Regions from separate parts of the Streptomyces sp. NPDC005761 genome, predicted to be linked through region 1. Evidence: riboswitches for the same ligand, from Rfam matches in the RefSeq annotation. Region 1 holds a riboswitch; the other holds the start of a gene.

Evidence for each region. Region 1 has a riboswitch for S-adenosylmethionine ahead of ABZ434_RS19620 (hypothetical protein). Riboswitches for the same ligand answer to the same signal wherever they lie in the genome.
Region 2: linked by a shared signal. The riboswitch ahead of ABZ434_RS17025 (aminotransferase class V-fold PLP-dependent enzyme) and the one ahead of ABZ434_RS19620 (hypothetical protein) in region 1 are both predicted to bind S-adenosylmethionine.

Annotation. Positions count from the first base shown of each region.
Region 1 covers NZ_JBEXXX010000020.1:35,815-43,227, reverse strand. Annotated here, with positions in the region: gene ABZ434_RS19635 (FAD-dependent monooxygenase) at 224-1,804, opposite strand; gene ABZ434_RS19630 (TetR/AcrR family transcriptional regulator C-terminal domain-containing protein) at 1,861-2,565, shown strand; gene ABZ434_RS19625 (phosphocholine-specific phospholipase C) at 2,801-4,867, shown strand; SAM riboswitch class IV at 4,979-5,088, shown strand; gene ABZ434_RS19620 (hypothetical protein) at 5,136-5,576, shown strand; gene ABZ434_RS19615 (cytochrome P450) at 5,778-7,076, shown strand; gene ABZ434_RS19610 (cytochrome P450) at 7,073-7,413, shown strand, end outside.
Region 2 covers NZ_JBEXXX010000015.1:158,107-165,519, reverse strand. Annotated here, with positions in the region: gene ABZ434_RS17025 (aminotransferase class V-fold PLP-dependent enzyme) at 107-1,486, opposite strand; SAM riboswitch class IV at 1,660-1,777, opposite strand; gene trpD (anthranilate phosphoribosyltransferase) at 1,870-2,934, opposite strand; gene ABZ434_RS17015 (ubiquinol-cytochrome c reductase cytochrome b subunit) at 3,058-4,683, opposite strand; gene ABZ434_RS17010 (Rieske 2Fe-2S domain-containing protein) at 4,680-5,732, opposite strand; gene ABZ434_RS17005 (c-type cytochrome) at 5,729-6,538, opposite strand; gene ABZ434_RS17000 (heme-copper oxidase subunit III) at 6,595-7,215, opposite strand.

The DNA.
Region 1 (7,413 bases):
TGTTGGTCCCGGTGCCGGATCGGAGCGAAGTGGGGCCCTGAGTGGTCCTGTGCGTTGCGACGCCCGTGGAACTGCCTGAACTCAGCGCGGTGGAGGGGTCAAAGCCGCCGAAGCGTTGGCCCTCCACCGATGGCGACCGCGTACCGGGCGGAGGGCGCCGCCAGGGCGGTCTCTGCCCGGCCGCCGGGCCGCCGGCTTCCGCCCTCGTCCAGGGCGCCGTCCCTCAAGCGCTCGGCACCCGGGCCGGCCTGGCCAGCACCTGGTCCAGGGCCTCGGTGAGGCAGCGCACCGGATCCGTCGCCGGCGCCGTGGCTCGCATCGCGACGATTGCGTCCGGACGGACGAGCAGCGCCCCTTCGTCGGGGAGCCACGGGGCCGCGACGTGATGTGCGGGGAGTCCGGTCTCCGCCCCGGCGGCGAGCCAGGTATCGCCGGCGACGCCCACCAACAGGGTCCACCGGGACGCCACCAGGTCGAGCGTGGACACCCCGTCGACCCACGCGTGGGGCACCCGTGAGCCCGGTGACCCGTCCAGGACGAGGTCCACGGTGGACGGAAGTTCCGGCCGGGGGCCGATGACAGCGGCCGAGTCGTACCGCTGGCCGAGGTGTACGACCGGCGCCGCCCACACCCCCGCCGCCGCCCTGGCGGCGTCGGCCTCGGGTCCGCGCCCCCAGTGCAGCTGTGGGTCGGCCATCCGGCGCATCGCCTGGTCCAGCGTCGCCGCGGCGACCGGCTCACGCTCCCGCGCGTAGGTGTCGAGCAGTCCGGCACCGGCCTCGCCGTGGTGGACGGCGGCCAGCTTCCACGCCAGGTTGTGCGCGTCGGCGACCCCGGTGTTGAGGCCGAACGCGCCCATGGGCGGCACGGTATGCGCGGCGTCGCCGACGAGGAAGACGCGGCCGACCATGAAACGCTCGGCCGCTGCGCTCCGGGGCCGCCACGGGAGCACGCTGCGCACCTCGACATCGAGGTCGGGATCACCGACCGCCAGCCGGACAATTGCTGCGCAGCGCTCGTGAGTGAAGTCCTCGGGGCGTTCTCCGGCATCGACGTCACACGCGACGTGGAAGACCCAGTTCGTCTCACCGTCCACGGTGGCCAGCAGGCCGGGCGCCTGAGGCGTGGTGATCGTGCAGGTGGCGAAGGACATCCCCCGCAGGTGTGGCCGGAGGTCGGCACGGAACAGGATGTTGACCTTCGACGTGCCCAGGTCGCCCGGCCCGGAGATGCCCACGCCGAGTGCCGTCCGCACGGTGCTGTGCGTGCCGTCGGCTGCGACCACGCGCGCACACCGCAGGGAGTAGCGGCCGTCGGGCCCCTCCAGTTCGACGTCGACCCCGTCGGCGTCCTGTGCGATGCCGACCAGACGGGTCGACCAGCGCAGGTCCGCTCCGCGGCGTGCCAGGTCGGCTGCCACGACGGCGTCGAGCCGGTCCTGGGCGCAGACGCCGCGCAGTCTGAACGGAGTCACGTCCAGCCCGTCCGCGGACGGGGTCGGCATGGGCACGGTCACGACGTCGCCCGCACCCATCGCGACGACGGTAGGTGCCACCGCCTTGCCCGCGGCGCCCCGGAGGTCGACCGCGGCCGCGTCGACGGCGGCGTCGAGTCCGAGCTCGCGGAGCACCTCGACGGAGCGCGGCCCGATGCCGGTGGCACGTGGGTGCACCGACGGCCCGGACCGGCGTTCGACGAGTACAGCGGGGACGCCGTGGTGGGCGAGCAGCGCCGCGGTCAAAAGGCCGACGCTGCCGCCTCCGACCACGAGCACGGGGACGTTTGGGTACGCCGTAGCTGTCATGGCTACACCGTAGCCAGAAGATAGGATGGGGGTCAACGAGGAAAGGAGCCGCCCCGATGACCGAACCCGTTCCCTCGTCGGTGTGGACCCGGCCGCGCCCCGAGCCGCGTCGACGCGCGCCCGGGGTGGACCAGTACGTGGCCGCCGCGCTGGCCGTCGCGGACTCGGAGGGACTCGCGGCGGTGTCGATGCGGCGGGTCGCGGGTGACCTCGGTTCCGGGACCGCCACGCTCTACCGGTACATCACCAACCGCGACGAGCTGGTGGACCTGATGGTCGACGCGGCACAGGGCGAGGACCCGCTGCCCGAAGCCGCCGGGGACTGGCGTGCCGGTCTGGCGGCGGTCGCGCACGCGTCCCGCGCGACACTGCTGCGGCACCCCTGGCTGGCGGGCGAACTGACGGGGAGACCGGCGCTCGGCCCCAACTCTTTGCGGCGCTCCGAGTCCGCACTGCGGGCCGCCGTCGCGCTCACGCCCGACATCAACCTGGCCGCGCAGGCGCTCGGCGCCGTGCACGCCTACGTGCTGGGATCGGTCGCCGCCCAGCAGGCCCTCCGGCGCACGGAGCAGCGCACCGGGCTCAGCGAGGAGGAGTGGCAGCGCAGCGTCGGCCCGTACATCAGCGAGGTTCTCGCGGCAGGTGAGCATCCGATGCTCGCCCGCCGTGTCCTCGAGGCGGAGGAACCCGACCCCGACGTCGAGTTCGCGTTCGGCCTGGACTGCGTGCTCGACGGGCTCGCGGCCCGGCTGGGGCGCTGAGCGACCGGCACGCGTGGATGCCGGGACGGACCCGGCCCACGGCCGGGGTTCCGGCCAGGACCCTCGCAGGCGAGGCGTGGCGGACGGGATCGTGGTCCGTTCCGTTCCGTCGCCGGCTGTTCGGCCGATCGCCATCGCGTGCACACTGCACGGGTCTTCCGCAGGACGTGCCGGTTCTGGGACACTCCAGTCGCTTTCGTCGCCATATCCCCTCACCCCACAGAGGCCCCCACCCATGGCAGAACTCAACCGTCGCCGCCTCCTGCAACTCGCGGGAGGCACGGCCGCGTACACCGCCTTGTCGAGCAGCATCGCCCGCGCCGCGTCCCTGCCCGCGCGGGGTCGTACGGGCTCGCTCCAGGACGTGGAGCACATCGTGGTCCTGATGCAGGAGAACCGTTCCTTCGACCACTACTTCGGCACCATGAACGGCGTACGCGGCTTCGGTGATCCGCGGCCCGTCACGCTGCCCAGCGGGAAGCCGGTCTGGCACCAGAAGGACGGGCTCGGCAAGGAGGTGCTGCCGTTCCGGCCGCCCGCCGACAGGCTCGGGATGCAGTTCCTGCGCGACCTCAACCACGACTGGGCAGGCGGGCACCGGGCGTTCAACAAGGGTGCGTACGACCAGTGGGTGCCGGCCAAGACCGCGACGACGATGGCTCACCTCACTCGTGAGGACATACCGTTCCACTACGCCCTCGCCGACGCGTTCACCGTCTGCGACGCGTACCACTGCTCGTTCATCGGCAGCACCGACCCGAACCGCTACTACCTGTGGACCGGATACACGGGTAACGACGGCTCCGGTGGCGGTCCCGTGCTCGGCAACGACGAGGCGGGGTACGGCTGGACCACCTACCCCGAGCGGCTCGAGCAGGCCGGGGTGTCGTGGAAGGTGTACCAGGACATCGGGGACGGGCTCGACGCCGCCGGGTCATGGGGGTGGATCGCTGATGCGTACAGGGGTACGTACGGCGACAACTCGCTGCTCTACTTCAACAGTTACCGCAACGCCGAGCCCGGGGATCCGCTCTACGACAAGGCGCGCACCGGCACCGACCTCAAGAGCGGTGGCGGGCTCCTCGACGACCTGAAGGCCGATGTCCGGGCCGGGACGCTGCCGAAGGTCTCGTGGATCGTCTCTCCGGAGGCATACAGCGAACACCCCAACTGGCCCGCCAACTACGGTGCCTGGTACATCTCGCAGGTACTGGACGCGCTGACGGCCGATCCCGAGGTCTGGGGGCGGACCGCCCTCTTCATCACCTACGACGAGAACGACGGCTTCTTCGACCACGTCGTCCCGCCCTTCGTGCCGTCCGGGCCTGCGCAGGGGTTGTCCACCGTGGACACCTCGGCCGACTACTTCCCCGGTGACATCCGGTACACCGCCGGGCCGTACGGGCTCGGCCAGCGGGTTCCCATGCTGGTGGTCTCCCCCTGGAGCACCGGCGGGTTCGCGTGTTCCGAGGTCTTCGACCACACCTCCGTCATCCGGTTCATGGAACAGCGCTTCGGCGTGCACGAGCCCCATATCTCGCCCTGGCGGCGCGCCGTCTGCGGTGATCTCACCTCCGCCTTCGACTTCGGGCGTACGGACACCTCGGACACCCCGCTGCCGTCGACCGACGCCTACGAGCCGCCGGACCGCCTCCGGCACCCCGACTACGTCCCCGTGCCGCCCACCACAGGCAGCGTGCCCAAGCAGGAGAAGGGGGCCCGGCCCACCCGGCCGCTGCGCTACGCGCCCTTCGTCGACGGGGCCGCCGACACGTCCACCGGGAAGTACCGCCTCACCTTCAGTGGGGGCGCCGCCGCCGGCGCGCAGTTCCTGGTGACCTCGGCGAACCGCACCGACGGGCCCTGGACCTACACCACCGAGGCCGGAAAGTCCCTCTCGGACAGTTGGAACACCACCTACTCCAAGGGAGTGACCGACCTCACCGTGCATGGCCCCAACGGCTTCCTGCGCAGCTTCCGAGCCGGTGGGAAAGTGACGGGGCCCGAGGTGACGGCCCGTCACGACGCCTCCGCCGGCAGCCTTCAGCTGACCTTCGTCAACGGTGGATCCGCGACCGTGAGGCTGACCGTACGCAGTGCCGTCGGATACGGGGGAGGGGTGCAGACCCTCGCGGTCCGAGCGGGCGAGACCGTGAAGCACACGCTTGACCTGCGAGGAAGCAAGTACTGGTACGACCTCACTGTCGTCTCCGACACGGACGCCACCTTCCTGCGGCGCTTCGCCGGACACGTCGAGACAGGCCGCGCCGGTACGAGTGACCCGGGTCTCGTCACCGGCTAGGGGCCTCGGCCCGACGGGTCGTCCGGGAGGGCGCGGTGCCCGTGGCCGGGCGCCGCGCCCTCCTGATCACCCGTCGGGTCGCGTGGTCCGCTTGGGCTAGAGTCCTGTACGGGTCATGAGTTCCAGTGTGCAGCCCCGGCTTGCTGGACGGCACCCCGCTCCGCTGCGGGTGCTCCGGGTGACGACCCGCCCCGTGCGCAGGGTACGGGGAACAGCGGACCGCGGTGCAGGCGCTCGGGGTCCTCGTCCCGGAAGGCCAACCCCCCTCATGCTGCGTCATCTCACCCAGAACGACTCCGTGCGGAGCGGCGAGTGCTCCCGCTACGCCGCGGGCCACCGCGTGCACTGGATCCACGCCAAGAAGTGCAGGCAGGAGCCGGGGCAGGCCGTCGAGGTCCTGCTCACCTCCGGTGATGTCCGTGAGGACGGATGGCTCGAACTGCGGGCCGCTTTCGACTATGCGGGTGACCTCCCCGCGGTCTGGACGCACACCCCCGGCGCGCTGCGGGAGGCCCTCGCCGGTCACCGTGGGCGTGTGTACTGGCTGGCGCGCTGGCATGCGCTGAAGCTGGAGTACGGCGATGGTGCGGGTGACGGAACGGGGCGGGCTGCCGGGCTGGTCAACGTGGCGATCGAGGGCGGTCAGCTCTGTGAGTCCGAGGGGCAGAGCGAGGCCGGTTGCGCCGGAGGCCGCACCTCGTCGGCGTAGTGGGGGACTGCGCCGTCCTGTGCGGCCGTGCGGTACATCGCGATGCTCATCAAATGTGTTGAGTTGTCGACCTGTTGTTCCGTTCAGGGTGTGGGATTGATCGCTGTTGACCGTTCCGGCGACACACAAAATCCTTATAGTGAACATGCGTTGATCGCATGATCTTGACGCGTGCAGCCTTCGCCACAGGAGTCAGGACTCATGACGACGCGCCCTTCTTCCACAGAGCCCGCGCTGGCCTCTCCTCCTCCACCCCCCGGCTGCCCGGCACACACCGGGGCGGTGCCGCTCGGCGGGCCCGGGTTCCAGACCGAGCCGCAGGCCGTCTACCGCGCCATGCGGCGTGACCACGGGCCCGTCGTGCCCGTGGAGCTGCCGGGTGGGTTCCCCTCCTGGCTCGTCATCGGGTACCGCGAGCTCCATCAGGTCACCAGCGACGCGGAGCTGTTCCCCCGCGACGTGGGCCTGTGGAACCAGTGGCCCCACATCCCCGACGACTGGCCCCTGCTGCCGATGGTGGGGCGCCCCCTGCCCTCCATCTACTTCAGCGCGGGGGAGGAGCACCGACGGCACGCCCGTATGGTGGGGCCGGCCCTCGAAGGCGCCGATCCCTTCGAGATCCGCAGCCACTGCGAGCAGTTGGCCGACCGGCTGATCGACGACGTGTGCAGCCGCGGCACGGCCGACCTGGTCGCGGACTTCTGCGAGCCCCTCCCCGTCCTCGTCCTCGCCCGCCTGGTCGGTTTCCCCGACGCCGAAGGCGCGGACATCGCACAGGTGTTGAAGGACCTGGCCGACGGCGGGCCGGACGCGCAGAGCGCCCATCTGCGGTTCGGGGAACACATGGCCCGGCTGGTGGCCGCGAAGAGGGCGGCACCCGGGGACGACGTGACCTCCCGCATGCTGGCCTTCCCCGAGGCGTTCACCGACGAGGAGTACATGCTCGACCTGATGGCCGTCACGGCCGCCGGGCACCTCACCACCGCGGACTGGGTCAGCAACTCCCTGCGGCTGATGCTCACCGAGGACACGTTCGCCGACTCCATGGCCCGTGGCCGGCGCAGCATCGGCGAGGCCATGAACGAGGTGCTCTGGGAGGACACGCCCACCCAGATCCTCGCCGGACGGTGGGCCGCACGCGACACGCAGCTCGGCGGACAGCGGATCAAGGCCGGGGACATGCTGCTGCTCGGGCTCGGCGCCGCCAACACCGACCCGCTCATCCGTCAGGACCTGGCCGGCTCCGGAGCGCCCGCACAGGGCGGCAACGGTGCCCATCTCGCGTTCAGTCACGGCGAGTACCGGTGTCCGTTCCCCGCACAGGAGATCGCCGAGATCATCGCCCGTACGGGCATCGAGGTCCTGCTCGACCGGCTCCCCGATCTCCAGCTCGCCGTCGCCGTCGACGACCTCGTACGACGGCCCTCCGCGTTCCTGCGTGGCACCACTTCGCTCCCCGTTCGGTTCACCCCCGTTCGTACGACAGGAGACCTCTCGTGAACTGTCCTCACGCCGCCGCCTCGAACGGTGCGACCGTCGTCATCGACCCGATGGTCCAGGACCTGGACGGAGAGACCGCGCGGCTGCGCGACGCCGGACCGCTGGCCCGGATCGAGCTCCTCGGCGTACCGGCATGGGCCCTCACCCGGCACGCCGACGCACGGCAGCTCCTGCTCGATCCGCGACTGGTGAAGGACCTCGACGCCTGGGGGCTGTGGCAGAGCGGTGAGGTGACGCACGCGTGGCCGCTCATCGGGATGATCGACGCCGGCCGGTCCATGTTCACCGTCGACGGCGAAGAGCACCGCCGGCTGCGGACCAAGACCTCCCAGGCGCT
Region 2 (7,413 bases), on a different contig from region 1:
GACTAGGGGTGAAACACCTATATGCAGGGCCGAGAGGGCCCGGAGTTAGCATTTTGCGGCGGGGCCGGCCCGCCGCCCCCCCCCCCCCCGAACGTGCTGAGAGACCTCAGACCTGGGCGGCCGTACCCCGGTCCGGGACGCAACGGCCGTCCTCGGTCCGGTACTTCCACTGGGCGCCCTCGCTCACGAGCTCCTTGACCGCCCGCAGGAAGCGCTCGACGTGCTCGTCCGGCGTACCGGCGCCGAAGCTGACCCGGATCGCGTTGAGGGACTTCTGGCCCGGCTCCGCCTCCGGCGCGCCGCACTCGCCGACGTCCTGCGGGTCGCTGCCGAGCAGGGTGCGCACGAGGGGGTGGGCGCAGAACAGTCCGTCGCGCACCCCGATGCCGTACTCGGCGGAGAGTGCCGCGGCGAAGTGGGAGCTGTTCCAGCCCTCCACCACGAAGGAGATGACGCCGACCCGCGGGGCGTCGTCGCCGAACAGCGAAAGCACCTTGACCTCGGGGACCTCGGCGAGTCCGGCGCGGACCGCGGTGACGAGCCGCTGCTCCCGGGCGACCAGGCTGTCGAATCCGGCCTCGGTGAGCGCCTTGCAGGCGGAGGCGATGGAGTAGACGCCGATGACGTTGGGCGAACCGGCCTCGTGGCGGGCGGCGGTGGTGTGCCACTCGACGTCCACCCCGCCGTCGGCGCGCCGGGCGACCTGGCGGGACGCGCCGCCGCCGGCCAGGTACGGCTCGGCTGCGGTCAGCCAGTCGGAGCGGCCGGCGAGGACACCCGAGCCGAACGGCGCGTACAGCTTGTGCCCGGAGAAGGCGACCCAGTCGACGTCCAGCACGGCGATGTCGACGGGGTGGTGCGGGGCGAGCTGGGCGGCGTCGAGCACGATCCGGGCGCCGTGGGCGTGCGCGGCGGCGGCGAGCTCCTTGACCGGCCACAGCTCACCGGTGACGTTGGAGGCGCCGGTGACGCAGACCAGCGCGGGGCCGTAGGGGTCGCGGCCGGCGAGCGCGCGCTCCAGGGTCTCTACGGCCTGGGCCGGGGTGCGCGGGGCGTTCAGGTACGTCACCCGGGCGTCGCGCCAGGGCAGCAGCGAGGCGTGGTGCTCGGTCTCGAAGACGAACACCTGGCAGTCGGCCGGGAGGGCGGCTGCGAGCAGGTTGAGCGAGTCGGTGGTGGACCGGGTGAAGGTCACCTGGTCCTCGGTGCGGCAGCCGAGGAACTCCCGGACGGTCTCGCGGCTGCTCTCGAAGAGGTCCGTGGAGAGCTGCGAGAGGTAGCCGGCGCCGCGGTGGACGCTGCCGTAGTACGGCGCGTACGCGGCCACGTCGTCCCACACCCGCTGCAGCGCCGGGGCGCTGGCGGCGTAGTCCAGCGCGGCGTAGGTGACCTCTCCGCCCGTGACGAGCGGAACCGTCACATCCTTACCCAGAACCGGCAGCGGGGCACAAATCGACTGGTCGGTGGCAGCAGTGAGGACAGACATGACGAACTCCCGTAACAGGCAGGCGAATTCCGCGTGCCTGCGGATACGCGGCAGCACGGAGGAAGAAAGAGGGGTGTGCGGAGAAGGGCCGAAAAGCCCTATCGCATTCGCTTGCTCACAAGAGGCTCCCTGAGGACCAGGACCCCACGGGTGGACATCTCACGATGTCGAGGGGTCCGCGCTTGCCGCAGACCTCGCTGCCTGCGGCCTGGTCTTCACCCGGGGCACCCCGCCACGGACGGAGGGTTGCCGGACAGCGGGCCGGGGCCGTAGTCGCTGTCACTCATGACCTGCCAAGCATCCTGCCATACGCGGAGGAACGCGCAAGGCGCAGTCCATGATCTGGACTGCGCCCCGCCTCACATCCTGTGCCCGGAAGCCTCTCAGGCGTTGCTGGCCACGACCCATCGCTCCAGCGCCCGGCCCGCCGCACCCGAATCGATGGACTCGGCGGCCTTGGCGATCCCGGCGGTGAGCTGCTCGGCGAGCGTGCCCTCCCCCGGGTCCAGCGCGACGAGGGCCGCCGCCGAGTTGAGCAGCACCGCGTCCCGTACGGGGCCCGTCTCCCCGGCGAGCAGCCGCCGGGCCACGTCCGCGTTGTACGAGGCGTCGGCGCCCCGCAGGGCGTCCACCGGCACCAGTTCCAGGCCGACGTCGCGCGGGTCGAAGGCCTCCTCGCGCACGGCGCCGTTCCTGGCGATCCAGACGCGGGAGGTCGCGGTGGTGGTCAGCTCGTCCAGGCCGTCGTCGCCCCGGAAGACCAGGGCGGAGTTGCCCCGTTCGGCGAGGACGCCCGCGACGATCGGCGCCATCCGCAGGTCGGCGACACCGATCGCCTGCGAGCGCACCTTGGCCGGGTTGGTGAGCGGGCCGAGGATGTTGAAGGTGGTCGGCGCGCCGAGCTCCGCCCGGGCCTTCGCCGCGTGCCTCAGGGCGGGGTGGAACTTCACGGCGAAGCAGAACGTGATGCCCGCTTCCTCGGCCACCTCGACGACGCGCTGCGGGGGCAGTTCCAGATTGACGCCGAGCTTGCCCAGCACGTCGGAGGAACCGCTGGCAGACGACGAGGCGCGGTTGCCGTGCTTGACGACCTTGGCGCCCGTCCCGGCCACGACGATCGCCGACATGGTGGAGATGTTGACCGTCTTGGCCATGTCGCCGCCGGTGCCCACGATGTCGACCGTGCGGCCGGGTACGTGGATGGTCGTGGCGTGCTCGTACATCGCGCGGACCAGACCGGAGACCTCCGTGACCGTCTCGCCCTTGGCTCGCAGCGCCACGGCGAAGCCGGCGATCTGCACGTCGGTCGCCTCACCGCTCATGATGCGGTCCATCGCCCAGGCGGTGTCGTCCTCCGTCAGGTCCTGGCCGCGCAGCAGGGGGGTCAGCACGCCGGGCCAGGTACGAGCCGCCACGCTGTCGCCGCCTGCCGGGGTCACAACGTTCATGGTCCGCTCCTGGGGTCCACAGCCGATAAAGGGGATGGGGCCACCCTATCGAGCCCCGGGGACAGCGAAGAGCCCCGTCCATCGGATGGACGGGGCTCCTGCTGTGGCGATCAGTTCAGGTGATCAGTGGTGGCCGTGGCCGCTGGTGATCTCCTTGTACTCCTCGGCGGTGGGCTTGGCGATCTGGCTGTTCTCGCCGTAGAAGCCCTTGCTGAGCTTGGCCCGCAGCTTCTGCACCACGGACACCTTGCGCTCGACACCGTTCTCGTCGACCGTCGGGCCGATCTCGGCCGGCTTGTACTGCTCGTGCGCGGTGAGCGTGTGCAGCTGGGCCGGTGCGAGCGGCTCGTGGACCTCGACGAACTCACCGTGCGGCAGGCGCTTGATGAGACCGGACTCGCGCCCGTGCAGCACCTTGTCCTTGTCCCGGCGCTGAAGGCCGAGGCAGATCCGCTTCGTCACGACGAACGCGATGACCGGAGCGACGAAGAACGCGATCCGCACGAACCAGGTGATGGAGTTGATCGACAGGTGGAAGTGCGTGGCCCAGAGGTCGTTTCCACCACCCATGAGCAGCACCATGTACCAGGTGATCCACGCGACGCCGAACGCCGTGCGGGTCGGCGCGTTGCGCGGACGGTCCAGGATGTGGTGCTCGCGCTTGTCCCCGGTGACCCAGGACTCGATGAACGGGTAGACCGCGATCGCGGCCAGGACCAGCGGGAAGATCACCAGCGGGATGAACACGCCCAGGACCAGGGTGTGGCCCCAGAGGTTCACCTCCCAGCCCGGCATGACACGGATCAGGCCCTCGGAGAAGCCCATGTACCAGTCGGGCTGGGCGCCGGTGGACACCTGGTCCGGGCGGTAGGGCCCGATGGCCCAGATGGGGTTGATCGAGGCGATGCCCGCGATGACCGCGATGACACCGAAGACGAGGAAGAAGAAGCCTCCCGCCTTCGCCATGTAGACCGGCAGCAGCGGCATGCCGACGACGTTCTTGTTCGTCCGGCCGGGACCCGCGAACTGCGTGTGCTTGTGGTAGAAGACCAGGATCAGGTGGGCCACCAGCAGCCCGAGCATGATGCCCGGCAGCAGCAGGATGTGCACCGAGTAGAACCTGGCGACGAAGTCGCCGCCCGGGAACTCGCCGCCGAAGAGGAACATCGACAGGTACGTACCGACGATCGGCACGGACAGGACCGCGCCCTCCATGAAGCGGACACCGGTGCCGGAGAGCAGGTCGTCCGGGAGCGAGTAACCGGTGAAACCGGTGAACATGCCCAGGACGAACAGCAGGAAGCCGAACAGCCAGTTGATCTCACGCGGCTTGCGGAACGCACCGGTGAAGAAGACGCGCATCATGTGCACGAACATGCCGGCCAGGAAGATCAGCGCGGCCCAGTGGTGGATCTGCCGGACCAGCAGACCGCCACGCACGTCGAAGCTGATGTTCAGGGTCGAGGCGTAGGCCTCGGACATCCGGATGCCCTGCATGGGCTCGTACGGGCCGTGGTACACGACCTCGTTCATGCTCGGGTGGAAGAACAGCGTCAGGTACACACCCGTGAGGATGATGATGATGAAGCTGTAGAGGCAGATCTCACCGAGCATGAAGGACCAGTGGTCCGGGAAGATCTTGCGCATGTTGGCCTTGGCCAGGGAGTAGATCCCGAGCCGGCCGTCCGCCCAGTCGGCCACCCGCTCACCGGCGGGCGCCTTGCGCTTCGTATCGGTCGCAGTACTCATCCGCGCTCCCAGAATGCAGGACCGACGGGCTCTTCGAAGTCACCGAGCGCCTCGAGGTTGCCCTCGCTGTTCACGCCGATCCGCAGCTGCGGAAGAGCGTGACCGGCCGGACCGAAGATGACGCGGGCGCCGTCGGAGAGGTCGAAGGTGGACTGGTGGCACGGGCAGAGCACGTGGTGCGTCTGCTGCTCGTACAGGCTGATCGGGCAGCCCACGTGGGTGCAGATCTTCGAGAAGGCCACGATTCCCTCGTGGGCCCACTCGCGCTCGCGCTTGTCCTTGATGTTGTCCGGCTCGATGCGGACGATCATCAGGGCTGCCTTGGCGATCTGCTTCTGGAAGTCGTGCGCGTCCTCCTCCAGGCCCTCGGGCATGGCGAAGGTCAGCGAACCGACGACGACGTCCTCGGGACGCAGCGGCTCCATCGTGTTCATGTTGACGAGCTGCTTGCCCTTGGCCCACAGCGTCGAACGGAGCTTCTTCTCCGGCAGCGGACCGAGGTCGCGCAGCAGCACCACACCGGCGAGCGGCACCAGGGCCAGCGCGCCGAACATGGTGTTGCGGATCAGCTTGCGCCGGCCGAACGCGGACTCCTCGGCACCTGCCGCGAAGTCGGCGAGAACCTTCGCCTTGACCTCGGGCTCGGCCGCGATCGCATGACGTTCGTCCGCGACCTCCACGTCCGACATCAGGGTGCGCGCCCAGTGGACGGCGCCCGCACCGATCGCGAAGAGCGCCACGCCCAGGGTCAGCCCCAGGGAGAAGTTGAGCGCGCTCACATGACCGATCGGGAAGATGTAGACGATCTTGTCGACCGGGAAGATGACGTAGGAGGCGATGAAGCCGACCGTCGCCAGCATGGACAGCGTGAACATGAACGCGACCGCGCGCTCGGACCGGTTGGCGGCCCGTTCGTCGATGTCCTGGATGCGCGGCCTGTGGGCCGGCAGCCCCGGGTCGGCGAACGGATCGCCCGCACCCTCCACCGCGCCGTGCGCGGGGTCCTGCGCTTCGGGCAGGTTCTCTTCTGGAATCTCTTGGCTACTCATGACTTCTTGGCCTTAGCGGTGTGGGCCGCGACCCAGATGGCAACTGCGATCAGTGCGCCCAGACCGAAGATCCAGCCGAACAGGCCTTCGCTGACCGGACCGAGGCCGCCCAGCTTGAGGCCACCCGGGCTCTCGGCCTGCGCGCTGTTCACCGTCTGGATGTACGCGATGATGTCCTTCTTCTGCTGCTCGGGCATCGTCGAGTCAGGGAAGGACGGCATGCTCTGCGGGCCGGTCTGCATGGCCTCGTAGATGTGCTTCGGGCTCGCGCCTTCGAGGTTGGGGGCGTACTTGCCGTTCGTCAGGGCACCGCCCTCGCCCGTGAAGTTGTGACACTGGGCGCAGTTGGTACGGAACAGGTCGCCGCCCTTGGCCACGTCCGCGCCCTCGGGGCTGACCTGGCTCTTGGTCGGGACGATCGGACCGGCGCCGAGCGACGCGACGTACGCCGCGAGCTGGTCGATCTCGGCCTGGGTGTAGATGACCTTCTTCTTCGGTACCTGGGCGCCCGGCTGCTGCGCCGGCATACGCCCGGTACCGACCTGGAAGTCCACGGCGGCCGAGCCCACGCCGACAAGCTGGGGCCCGTCGGTGGTGCCCTGACCGCCGGTTCCGTGGCAGCTGGCGCAACCGACGGAGTACAGCTTCTTGCCCTCGTCGATGGCGAGGGACTGGGCGGTTTCGTCGGCCTGCGCCTTACTCGCGGGCGCAAACGCGGCGTACAGCCCCCCAGTAGCCGCAAGCGCGAGGAGTAGTACGACGACCGCCGCCAACGGATGGCGTCGTCGTGCGGAGAGCTTTTTCACGGATTACCCCGGTGTCAGGATCTTCTGCGTCGATGATGGGTCGGGTACGAGCCCGGTTACTTGATCATGTAGATCGTGGCGAACAGGCCGATCCACACGACATCGACGAAGTGCCAGTAATAGGACACGACGATGGCTGCGGTCGCCTGCTCATGGGTGAACCTCTTGGCTGCGTACGTCCTGCCCAGAACGAGCAGGAAGGCGATGAGGCCGCCTGTCACGTGCAGACCGTGGAAGCCGGTGGTCAGGTAGAACACCGAGCCGTACGGATCCGAGGACAGCGAGAGGCCGTCCTTCTTCACCAGCTCCGTGTACTCGAAGACCTGGCCTCCGATGAAGATCGAACCCATCACGAAAGTGATCACGAACCAGGCGCGGAGCTTCTTCACATCGCCCCGCTCCGCGGCGAAGACGCCGAGCTGGCAGGTGAGTGAGGAGAGCACCAGGATCGTGGTGTTCGTCGCCGAGAACGGGAAGTTCAGGGCTGACGCCATTTCCTTCCAGTGATCCGCTCCGGTCACCGATCGCAGGGTGAAGTACATCGCGAAGAGGGCCGCGAAGAACATCAGCTCGGAACTCAACCAGATGATGGTTCCGACGCTGGTGAGGTTCGGCCGATTGACCGACGGGTGCGCGTGCCCGGTTTCTACTGTCGTTGCTGTCGCCACGACCGACATTATGTCGGTCGCTTATCCCGCCCTCACTCCGGGGGGTGCCGTTCGGTGTGTCAGAGGGGTGTGTCCTCCCCGAACGGCCCATGGATCCGCCGTCGCGGGCGATGCTGACAGGCCATCGGGCGGAGTACGATCCGCGCATCGGACAGCCCTCGTGCACCGAGAGCCCCGACTGCCCCGAAGACACAGATGTCACGGAGG